DNA from 3 places in the Mesorhizobium sp. LNHC232B00 genome. Region 1 is predicted to be linked to each of the others. Evidence: riboswitches for the same ligand, from Rfam matches in the RefSeq annotation. Region 1 holds a riboswitch; each other region holds the start of a gene.

Evidence for each region. A riboswitch is a leader RNA that binds a small molecule or an ion and turns the genes downstream of it on or off. The one in region 1 is predicted to bind cobalamin.
Region 2: linked by a shared signal. The riboswitch ahead of X743_RS168330 (DUF1636 family protein) and the one ahead of X743_RS156350 (aromatic ring-hydroxylating dioxygenase subunit alpha) in region 1 are both predicted to bind cobalamin.
Region 3: linked by a shared signal. The riboswitch ahead of X743_RS168125 (CbtB domain-containing protein) and the one ahead of X743_RS156350 (aromatic ring-hydroxylating dioxygenase subunit alpha) in region 1 are both predicted to bind cobalamin.

What each region holds. Positions count from the first base shown of each region.
Region 1 is NZ_AYWP01000008.1:68,382-71,647, forward strand. It holds gene ugpC (sn-glycerol-3-phosphate ABC transporter ATP-binding protein UgpC) at 1-214, shown strand, start outside; gene X743_RS156365 (DUF680 domain-containing protein) at 286-531, opposite strand; gene X743_RS156360 (DUF680 domain-containing protein) at 597-794, opposite strand; gene X743_RS156355 (DUF680 domain-containing protein) at 873-1,088, opposite strand; cobalamin riboswitch at 1,579-1,781, shown strand; gene X743_RS156350 (aromatic ring-hydroxylating dioxygenase subunit alpha) at 1,895-3,142, shown strand; gene X743_RS156345 (hybrid-cluster NAD(P)-dependent oxidoreductase) at 3,200-3,266, shown strand, end outside.
Region 2 is NZ_AYWP01000001.1:31,201-34,466, reverse strand. It holds gene X743_RS168320 (NADH-quinone oxidoreductase subunit A) at 1-119, opposite strand, end outside; gene X743_RS168325 (winged helix-turn-helix domain-containing protein) at 453-1,652, shown strand; cobalamin riboswitch at 1,682-1,888, shown strand; gene X743_RS168330 (DUF1636 family protein) at 1,927-2,355, shown strand; gene cobW (cobalamin biosynthesis protein CobW) at 2,358-3,266, shown strand, end outside.
Region 3 is NZ_AYWP01000001.1:75,142-78,407, reverse strand. It holds gene cobO (cob(I)yrinic acid a,c-diamide adenosyltransferase) at 1-420, opposite strand, end outside; gene cobU (bifunctional adenosylcobinamide kinase/adenosylcobinamide-phosphate guanylyltransferase) at 422-937, opposite strand; gene X743_RS168120 (CbtA family protein) at 930-1,730, opposite strand; gene X743_RS168125 (CbtB domain-containing protein) at 1,746-1,925, opposite strand; cobalamin riboswitch at 1,961-2,159, opposite strand; gene X743_RS168130 (aromatic ring-hydroxylating dioxygenase subunit alpha) at 2,318-3,266, shown strand, end outside.

The DNA of each region.
Region 1 (3,266 bases):
CACGGTGGATTATGTCGAACAGCTCGGCGAGGTCCAGCTGGTCTATGTCGACATCGGCCGCGCCGACCTGCCGCTGGTGACAAAGCTGCCGGGCAATGTCGAGGTCAAGCGCGGCTCGACATTGCGGCTGAGCGCCAATGCGGAGGACCTGCATATCTTCGACGCGGATGGGCGGTCCTTCGCGCTGCACGAGGCGGAAGCAAAGGCGGCTTGAGCTAAAAGCGGCCTAACGACAAAAAACGGCGGGCCTTGCCCGCCGCTCTTTTTTAAAACCGACTTCGACTGTTAGTGATTGCCGACGTGGTCCCGGTCGTTGCTCTGAGGGGCCGGCTTCTGCACGTTGCCCGACGAATTGAGCAGCTTGTAGACAGGCGAGCCGCTGTCGCGGATCGAACCGGTATGCGAAGCGTCCACATCGGCCGAAGTCACGGCAGGCTGGTTGGCGCCATTGGAGCCATAATTGTCGCTGCCGGCGAAAGCACTGCCGGAAATCGCCAGAACGGCGGCGGCAGCAAGGATGATCTTCTTCATTTCAAGTCTCCTGAAGTCTCGAATTCCACGGCATGGCGGGCAAACCCGCCATTGCCGGGTCGGCTTTAGTTGTTGCCGAAGAGGTTGTGGTCGGCGCCGACGACAGGCTTCTGGTCAGCCGGTTCCGACTTCTTGGTCGAAGCCGTGTACGAATTGTCGGTCGAAGTCACGGCAGGCTGGTTGGCGCCATAGTTGTCGCTGCCGGCGAGAGCGCTGCCGGAAATGGCCAGAACGGCGGCGGCAGCAAGAATGATCTTCTTCATTTCAAGTCTCCTGAATTTTGATGAATTTTTGAGTTCGCCAGGACGGCGGGCAAGCAGCCGTCAACCGGCGGTCGCCTGTTAGCGGTTACCGAAAAGGTTGTGGTCGGCACCCTGGACAGGCGTCTGAGCAGCCGGTTCCGACTTCTTGACCGAAGCGGTGTACGAGCTGTCGACGGCAGTGGCTGCAGGGGTCGCATTCGAGCCGTAATGGTCCGAACTATAATGGTCGCTACCAGCGAAGGCGCTGCCGGAAATGGCCAGAAGGGCGGCGGCAGTGAGAACAATCTTTTTCATTTTGGGTACTCCAGTATTTTTCCGTCCGTCTAGCGGCGTGTCTTGGGATGAAATCGCGTCGTTCGGACAGCCCCGATTTGGGAAAGCCAGATGGCCGTTTCCAATCACGAAGTTGTTCCGCGTGGACCATGAATCCACCACTTGAAATTGTACCACCGGCTTCCACATCAATTTTTTTGCTTTTTTATCAATCAGTTAGAAGGATCAAGGGAGCTATCACCAACTGTGTCGGAGGCCCAGCGTTCACAACGTCCTGCACGCACCGTCAACAGAAACGAACCGTTCGGTTCGATTTTAGGTTTCGCTAATAGTCACTTTTCGAAACTGTTAACCTTTTTTTGGCTCCGGCCAAGGATCGAAAAACAACGTTGGGGTGCTGGCGACGAGCCGGTTTCAACGGTCGCGATCCTTGTAGGGACGATCTTGCATGCGTGTCGCGCCGCATGGATGCGATGTCGTTTTCATGCCGACGCCGCGATGCGCGCCGTGATTAGATCACGCCATCTCAGGTGCCGCTTCGTGACGACGGAGTGGAGAATTGGGAAGCCGGTCAGAATCCGGCGCTGCCCCCGCAACGGTGGTGGAGTTCAAGTCGCAACGGGAGACCACTGGGCGAAAGCCTGGGAAGGTGTCGCGATGGTCCGCAAGGACGACTCCAGAGCCCGGAAACCAGCCCGAGATTGCTAGAACTCGACTGATCGCGGTGGGCGGTCAAGGGGCGGATGATGCATGCCCGGCTGGCGCCGGCCTGCGTCCGATCCTTCCTCCATCACCACCAGTTCAGTCCTTGGATATGAGGACAGGACATGGATGCTCGCAACGACATGCTGAGGCTCTTGAACAGCCGCAGACAGGGCTTTTCGCTGGAACAGCCCTTTTACACCGATCCGGACTACTTCAAGCTCGACATGGAGCTGATCTGGTATCGCGATTGGCTGTTCATCGGCCATGATTGCGAGCTGCCCAAGCCAGGCAGCTTCATCACCGTGCAGATCGGCGACTATCCGGTCGTGCTGGTGCGCGATCAGCAGGGCAAGATCAACGCCTTCCACAATTCCTGCCGCCACCGCGGCAGCCGCGTCTGCAACACCGACAAGGGCATGGCCGCCAAACTGGTCTGCCCCTATCACCAGTGGACCTATGAGTTGGACGGCCGCCTGCTGTTCGCCCGCCAGATGGCCGAGGGTTTCGACAAGAGCCAGTTCGGGCTGAAGCCGGTCGCCTGCGAAAGCGTCGCCGGCTATATCTTCATCTGCCTGGGCAAGGAGCCGGCCGACTTCGCGCCGATGCGGGCGATGATCGAACCCTACCTCAAGCCGCACCGGCTCGGCGAGGCGAAGATCGCCTTCGAGAGCACGATCATCGAGAAGGGCAATTGGAAGCTCGTCTGGGAAAACAACCGCGAGTGCTATCATTGCGCGGGCAATCACCCGGAATTGTGCAAGACGTTCCCGGAAGCACCGACCGTGACCGGCGTGCAGGGCGCCGACAGCGATCCGGAGATGCTGGCGCACTGGGCGAAATGCGAGGCGGCCGGCCTGCCGAGCAAGTTCCGCATCGATCCGGCCGGACAGTATCGCGCCACCCGCGCGCCGCTGCTGCGCGATGCCGTCAGCTACACGATGAACGGCAAGCGGGCGGTGAGGAAGAACCTCTCCGACAACGTCTCGGCCGACCGCATCGGCACCTTGATGCACTATCACTACCCGACGACATGGAACCATATCCTCATCGACCATGCCGTCACCTTCCGCGTGCTGCCGGTCAGCGCCACGGAAACCGCCGTGACGACCAAATGGCTGGTCCACAAGGATGCGGTCGAGGGCGTCGACTACGATCTCGCCGAACTCACCCATGTGTGGACCGAGACCAACGACCAGGACCGCCGCATCGTCGAGGAGAACGCCTTCGGCATCCTGTCGCCGGCCTATGAGCCCGGCCCCTATTCGGAGTTGCACGAGGGCGGCGTCATCCAGTTCGTCGACTGGTACGCCCGCTTCATCGGTCCGCGCCTTGCCGAAGACGGCAAGCCGGCGCTGCGCAGCGTTGCGTGAGCTCATGTCGCCCAAACACGACATGAGCCGGGCAAGAAGGACCAGAGGATGAATGCGATGACGGATCTCGGCCTCTATCGCCATCTCGACCAGATGGCGCCGTGGAACGACCGGCTCCAGGTGC
Region 2 (3,266 bases), on a different contig from region 1:
TCGGGATCGGGGTTGCGGTACGCCACCAGGAACGGTGCGGCCAGCAGCGCCAGGCCGACAACCAGCGCCACGCCGATGAACAGGACGATGGGCAGGTACGAACTGAGAAGTGCGTTCATGCAGCGGCTTTCCGTTGGCGCCAATCCATTTTGATTACAGCACCGGACCTTAATGCGGAAGCGTGACAGTTTAACCGCTGAACCGTTTTAAGGGGCCTATGCTGCAACGCGGCGAGGGTTAGCGCAGCACTTCCAGCGAAGCAAGTCAAACCTTGTTCAAAAGGCGGTGCTGGACGGCATATACGGAGAAACTGGTCCGATACGCTCCTGTTTGATTTCCTTCGCTTTTTACTCCACTTTTCTCTCCTGACATGGATGCCGCCAAAACCCTGCTAGCATGGGCAGGAATCACCCATCAAACGACGGTCAACGAGTTACAAGAGTCGCATCCGAATGAAGGAAAAGATCTCGCTTGCCACCGCCCGGCGCGTCGCGCTCGCCGCTCAGGGTTTTCTCGACCCCCGCCCTAATGGCACGCCCGACCGCCGTCATTTCGCCCGCGTTCTATCCCGCACCGGCCTGCTGCAGATCGATTCCGTCAGCGCGGTGGTGCGCGCGCATTACATGCCGCTCTATTCGCGCCTTGGCCCCTACCCGCTCGCCTTGCTCGACAACGCCGCCGTCACCCGCAAGCGCACGGTGTTCGAATACTGGGCGCACGAGGCCTCCTTCCTGCCGGTGGAGACCTGGCCGCTGATGCGCTGGCGCATGCAGCGCGCCGAGCAAGGCAAAGAGATGTATCTGGGGCTGGCCAAATGGGGCCGCGAGCACGCCGCCTATATAGAAGAGATCTACCGCGAGGTCGTCGCGCGCGGCCCGATCGCTGCTTCCGCGCTCGAAGGCCAGAAAGGCTCGGGCGGCTGGTGGGGCTGGAGCCACGCCAAGCATGCCTTCGAATGGCTGTTCTGGGCCGGGCGCATCACCACGGCGCACCGCCGCGGATTCGAGCGCTTCTATGACCTGCCCGAGCGCGTGCTGCCGCAGGCGATTCTCGACCTGCCCGTACCGGCCGCCGAGGACGCGCACCGCGAATTGCTGCGCATCTCCGCCCGCGCCCATGGCGTGGCGACATCAGGCGATTTGCGCGACTATTTCCGCTTGTCCCCCGCCGACATGAAGGGCCGCCTGGAGGAATTGGTCGAACTCGGTGAGCTGCTGCCGGTGCGCGTCGAAGGCTGGGATAAGCCCGCTTACCTGCACAAGGATGCGCGTCTGCCCAGGAAAATCGACGCCCGTGCCTTGCTGGCCCCGTTCGATCCCGTGGTCTTCGAACGCTCGCGCTCGGAGCGGCTGTTCGATTTTCACTACCGCATCGAGATCTACACGCCGGCCGAAAAGCGCCAATACGGCTACTACGTCCTGCCCTTCCTGCTCGGCGACAGGATCGTAGCGCGCGTCGATCTCAAGGCCGATCGGCCGGCGAGTGTGCTACGCGTCCACGCGGCCTATGCCGAAGCTGGCGCACCGCCTGAAACCGCCGCCCAGCTTTTCGAGGAATTGAAGCAAATGCAGGGCTGGCTCGGGCTTGAGCGCATGGAAGTGACGCCCGCTGGCGACCTCGGACCGTCACTTGCCGACATCGCCATGTCGTAGGCCCGCGTTGACAGTCCTGCCCGCAACAGCCTAAATCCGCTCCAGACGGTCTCTTCTCTTCAATGAGAGGGGCTAAGAGGGAATGCGGTGCGGGATGAAAAATCTCAAATCCGCGGCTGTCCCCGCAACTGTAAGCGACGAGCCAAGGCCGAAAGCCACTGGGAGTTCCCGGGAAGGCGGCTAACCAAGGCGATGACCCGCGAGCCAGGAGACCTGCCGTCCGCGACAACATAATCCGATCGCCCGGCGGGTTTCCGGGCAAGGAGCCCGGTTTTTGGACCAGAACAGCAGTTTTTCGGCTGGCAAAGCGGACAACTCGTCCGCCGACAGCGATGCCTTGTCCGGCGTCACCGTGATCATCTGTGCCTCGTGCCGTGACGAAACCGGCTCCGACGCCCATCCCCGCGCCGGCGAACTGCTCGCGCAGGATACGCGCAACGCCGCCTCGGGCGAAGATATCTGCGTCCGCACCGTCGAATGCCTCGGCAATTGCAAGCGCCGGCTGAGCGCCGCGATCCTGCGCGACGGCTGCTGGAGCTATGTCTTCGGCGACCTGACCACGGCCAGCGGCGCCGACCTTGTCGCCGGCGCGAAGCTCTTCGCCACCTCGACCGACGGCCTCATCCCGTGGCGTGGCCGGCCCGATAGCCTCAAGCGTGGCCTCGTTGCCCGCATCCCTCCCCTCGACATGCTGAAGGACTGACCATGACTGCTCCAGATTCGTCCGCCAACCTTTCTCGCGTTCCCTGCACCGTCGTCACCGGTTTTCTCGGCGCCGGCAAGACGACGCTGGTCCGCCATCTCCTGGAAAACGCCGGCGGCAAACGCATTGCCATCATCGTCAACGAGTTCGGCGACATCGGCATCGACGGCGAGATTTTGAAGGGCTGCGGCATCGACACCTGTCCGGAGGAAAACATCGTCGAATTGGCCAATGGCTGCATCTGCTGCACCGTCGCCGACGATTTCGTGCCGGCGCTCGACCAGATCCTGGCGCTGACGCCGAAGGTCGACCACATCCTGATCGAGACTTCGGGCCTGGCTCTGCCCAAGCCGCTGGTCCAGGCCTTCCAGTGGCCGACGGTGAAAAGCCGCGTCACGGTCGACGGCGTCATCGCCGTGGTCGATGGCCCGGCGCTGGCCGAAGGCCGCGTCGCCAACGACATGGACGCGCTGCAGGCGCAGCGCGCTCAGGATGAGAGCCTCGACCATGACGACCCGGTCGAGGAAGTGTTCGAGGACCAGATCGCCTGCGCCGACCTGATCATCCTGTCGAAGAGCGACCTGATGGACGCCGCAGGCTCAGCCCGCGCCAACGCCATCATCAACGAACACTCCGCCCGCGCCGTGAAGATCGTGCCGACCTCGCATGGCAAGGTCGATCCCTCCGTGCTGCTCGGCCTCGGTCTCGCCGTCGAGGACGACATCGAGAACCGCAAGTCCCATCATGACGGTGCGTTCGACCACGAGCATGACGACTTCGACACCTTCATCGTCGACATTCCCTCGATCGCCAATCCCGACGAGCTGGCAAAGCGCGTCGCCAACGCCGCCGAACAGGAAAACGTGCTGCGCGTCAAAGGCTTCGTCGAGGTCGGCGGCAAGCCGATGCGG
Region 3 (3,266 bases), on a different contig from region 1:
GTCGAGCACGACGAGACTGATCGACGGATCGGCGATCAATTCAAGCGCCTTGGCCCAGGCGGCCTCGGCCGCCGCGATATCGCGCTTCAAATCCTGCGTCTCCCAGGTGAAACCCTCGCCCATCGCGTGCCAGACGACCCGGTCGCCGAACGCGGCAAACGCATCTTTCTCACCGGTGTGCCATTTGCCCTTGATGAACTGGACGACGCCGACCCGCTTGCCATAGCCGAGCATCCGCAGCGCCAGGCCGAACGCAGCCGTGGTCTTGCCCTTGCCGGGGCCGGTGTTGACGATCAGCAGGCCCTTCTCGACCGTCTTGCTCGCAACCTCGGCGTCCTGCACCGCCTTGCGCTTGGCCATCTTGGCGCGGTGGCGCTCTTCATCCCTGTTCTCACTGGCCTTGCCGTCTATATCAGTCATCTCACTTCACCTTGAGCGGCAGCCCGGCCACCATCAAAAGCACCGTATCGGCAATCGCCGCGACCTGCTGGTTGAGCCGGCCGGCGGCATCGCGGAACCGACGTGCCAGGGCATTGTCCGGCACGATGCCTTGCCCGACTTCGTTGGACACCACGAACCAGGGCCCGCGCGGCCGCGACAGCACGGCCGCCAGCCGCAGGCATTCCTGCTCGAGATCACGTTCGCCAAGCATGTGATTGGTCAGCCACAGGGTGAGGCAGTCGACGAGCACCGGCTGATTGTCCGGCAAGGCCTCGATCGCACCGGCGAGGTCCAGCGGCGCATCGATGGTCGACCAGCCCTCGCCGCGCCGCGAGCGGTGCAGCGCGATGCGCTCGCGCATCTCGTCGTCATAGGTATCAGCAGTGGCGATATAGGTCCATGGCGAGGGCAACGCCGTCGCCAGGGTCTCGGCGTGCGCGCTCTTGCCGGAGCGCGCGCCACCAATGATGAAAGTCAGCTTGCCGCGATCAGGCAAAGCTGTCGCGCAGGCTGCTCGCAGCGCCCGTGAAGCGGCCGCGCACCACGCCGACGACCGCGCCGAGCACCAGCCAGAACACCAGATCGGTCACGGTCACCGCCACCACGAATTGGTGGTGCAGGCCCTCGGGAATCGGCGTCTCGAAACTGTCTGGCTGCGGCGCGCCGACCATATGCGGGGCGACGATCAAAGCCACGCCAAGGATCGCGAGCGGCAGCGATTTGCGGAAGGCGATCAGCCCAAGACCGATCGCCGTGGCCGCCACCGTCGAGACCCACCAAATCTGGCGCGGCAGCAACTCGGCCGCCGGCATCGCCGGCAGTTCCGGCGGCAGGCCGAGGCCAGGCGCCAGCGTGAACACAGCAAACCCTGCCAGGCCCCAGAACACACCCTGGCGCCAATTGCCGATGCCGCCCGCGAATTCCGAGACCGCGACCAGGACCAGCGCGAAGCCGATGCCGGTGACGATGTTGGCAAGCACGCTGAAGCCGAAACGCTCGAGACCATCGGCCGGCGCCCAGCCTTCGTCTTCCGCCGGAGCGGCGGCTTCTGCCGGCGCCGGCGCGGCGGAGCTCATGGCATTCCCCGCCGGTGCGGCGGTGCTCATGGCATTGGTATCCGCGGCAGTGGGCGCGGCCTGGTCATGATGGTGGCCGCCACCGGCCTGCTCGTAGACTTCGGCCTTGAGGATAAGCGGCACGGTGGCATAGGCCTGCATGCAGGCGAGAACGACGCCGGCCACAAGCCCTGCGATCGCCGCGATGAACACGACGTTGCGAAACAGGTTCATGATGTCAAATCCTCGTCAGTGGCAGGGAAACGCCATCGAATGACGATAGTCGTGGGCGGCATTGTGGACCGCATCGATATGCGAGAAGCCGACAAAGCCGACGACGAAGATGCCGAGCAGCGCGGCTAGCGCGAGCTGCATGAAGCGCGACTGCGAGGAGACGGAGGCGCCGAGGGAGACGGAAGCAGTATTCATGTCTTGTCCTTTCACCCTCCACCCGAGGGCATCGAAGTCAGTTTCCTGTCGCCGGCAGGTCTCCTGGCTCGCGGATCAGCGCCCTTCTCCACCTTCCCGAAGAAAAATCTTCAGTGGCATATGGAGAGGACTACCGCACACAGTTGCGGGGGCAGCCACGGCATTGGGCGACAATTGAGCCCGCACCGCATTCCCTCTTGGCTCCAAAACGGAACCGACGACAGCTTGACTATACGGAAAATCACGGCACGCGGCAAACCAAATTCCGCCGGCAACCAGCGCGATTGCGCCATGCCGGCGACATCGGCCGTTCTCGGCACCACAATTGACAATCATCCCGGCCGGGTGTCGGCTGGCCACTTCACAGGAAGCCAGCCATGCAGCCTCCAGCCCTGCAGCCCAATGCCAGCGAACGCGATCGCTACAACGGCCTGACCCGGGCTGAAGCGACGTTGCCGTCATCGGCCTATTGGGACGGCGAGAGCTATCAGCGCGACCTCGATGCGATCTGGTATCGAAGCTGGCTGCTCGTCTGCCGGGAAGCCGATCTCGCCCAACCGCTGGCTTTCCGCACCTTCCGCGTCGGCACGCAGGAAATCGTCGTGCTGCGCGACGAAACCGGCGAACTGCGCGCCTTCCACAACACCTGCCGGCATCGCGGCTCGCAGCTGTGCCAGGAAAGCGAAGGCCGGCTGAAGGCGCGGCTGATCACTTGCCCCTATCATGCCTGGTCCTATTCGCTGCGCGGCGACCTCGTGCGCGTACCGTCGAAATCGCTGCCCGAAGGCTTCGACAAGGCCGACCATCCGCTCTATCGCGTCGCGCTCTCGGTGTGGCGCGGCTTCGTGTTCGTCAATTTGCAAGAGGACGCGAATTTGCAGGAGGACGCGAATTCGCAGGAGGGCACGGCGGGCTCGGCGCAGGCCTCCTTCGATCCCGCCTCCGGCGATCTCGGCAATTGGCCGCTGGAAACGCTTGTATCAGGCCATGTGCTGCGCAAGGTGATGAACTGCAACTGGAAGATTTTTTGGGAAAACTTCAATGAATGCCTGCACTGCCCCGGCGTTCACAAGGACCTGTCGCGGCTGGTGCCGATCTATGGCCGCGGCCTGATGAGCCGGCATGACGACCCCGAATGGGTGCGCCACGCCGACAATGACGCGCCGGAATTTTCGGGTGGTTTGCGCGTCGGCGCCGAAACCTGGTCGCGCGACGGCAAGACCCATGCACCGGTCTTCGCGGGCTTGACGCCGGCCGAGCGCGCCGCCGGCCAGACCTACGCCACCAGCCTGCCGTCGATGTTCATCGTCGGTCACGTCGACTATGTCCGGACCGTGCGGC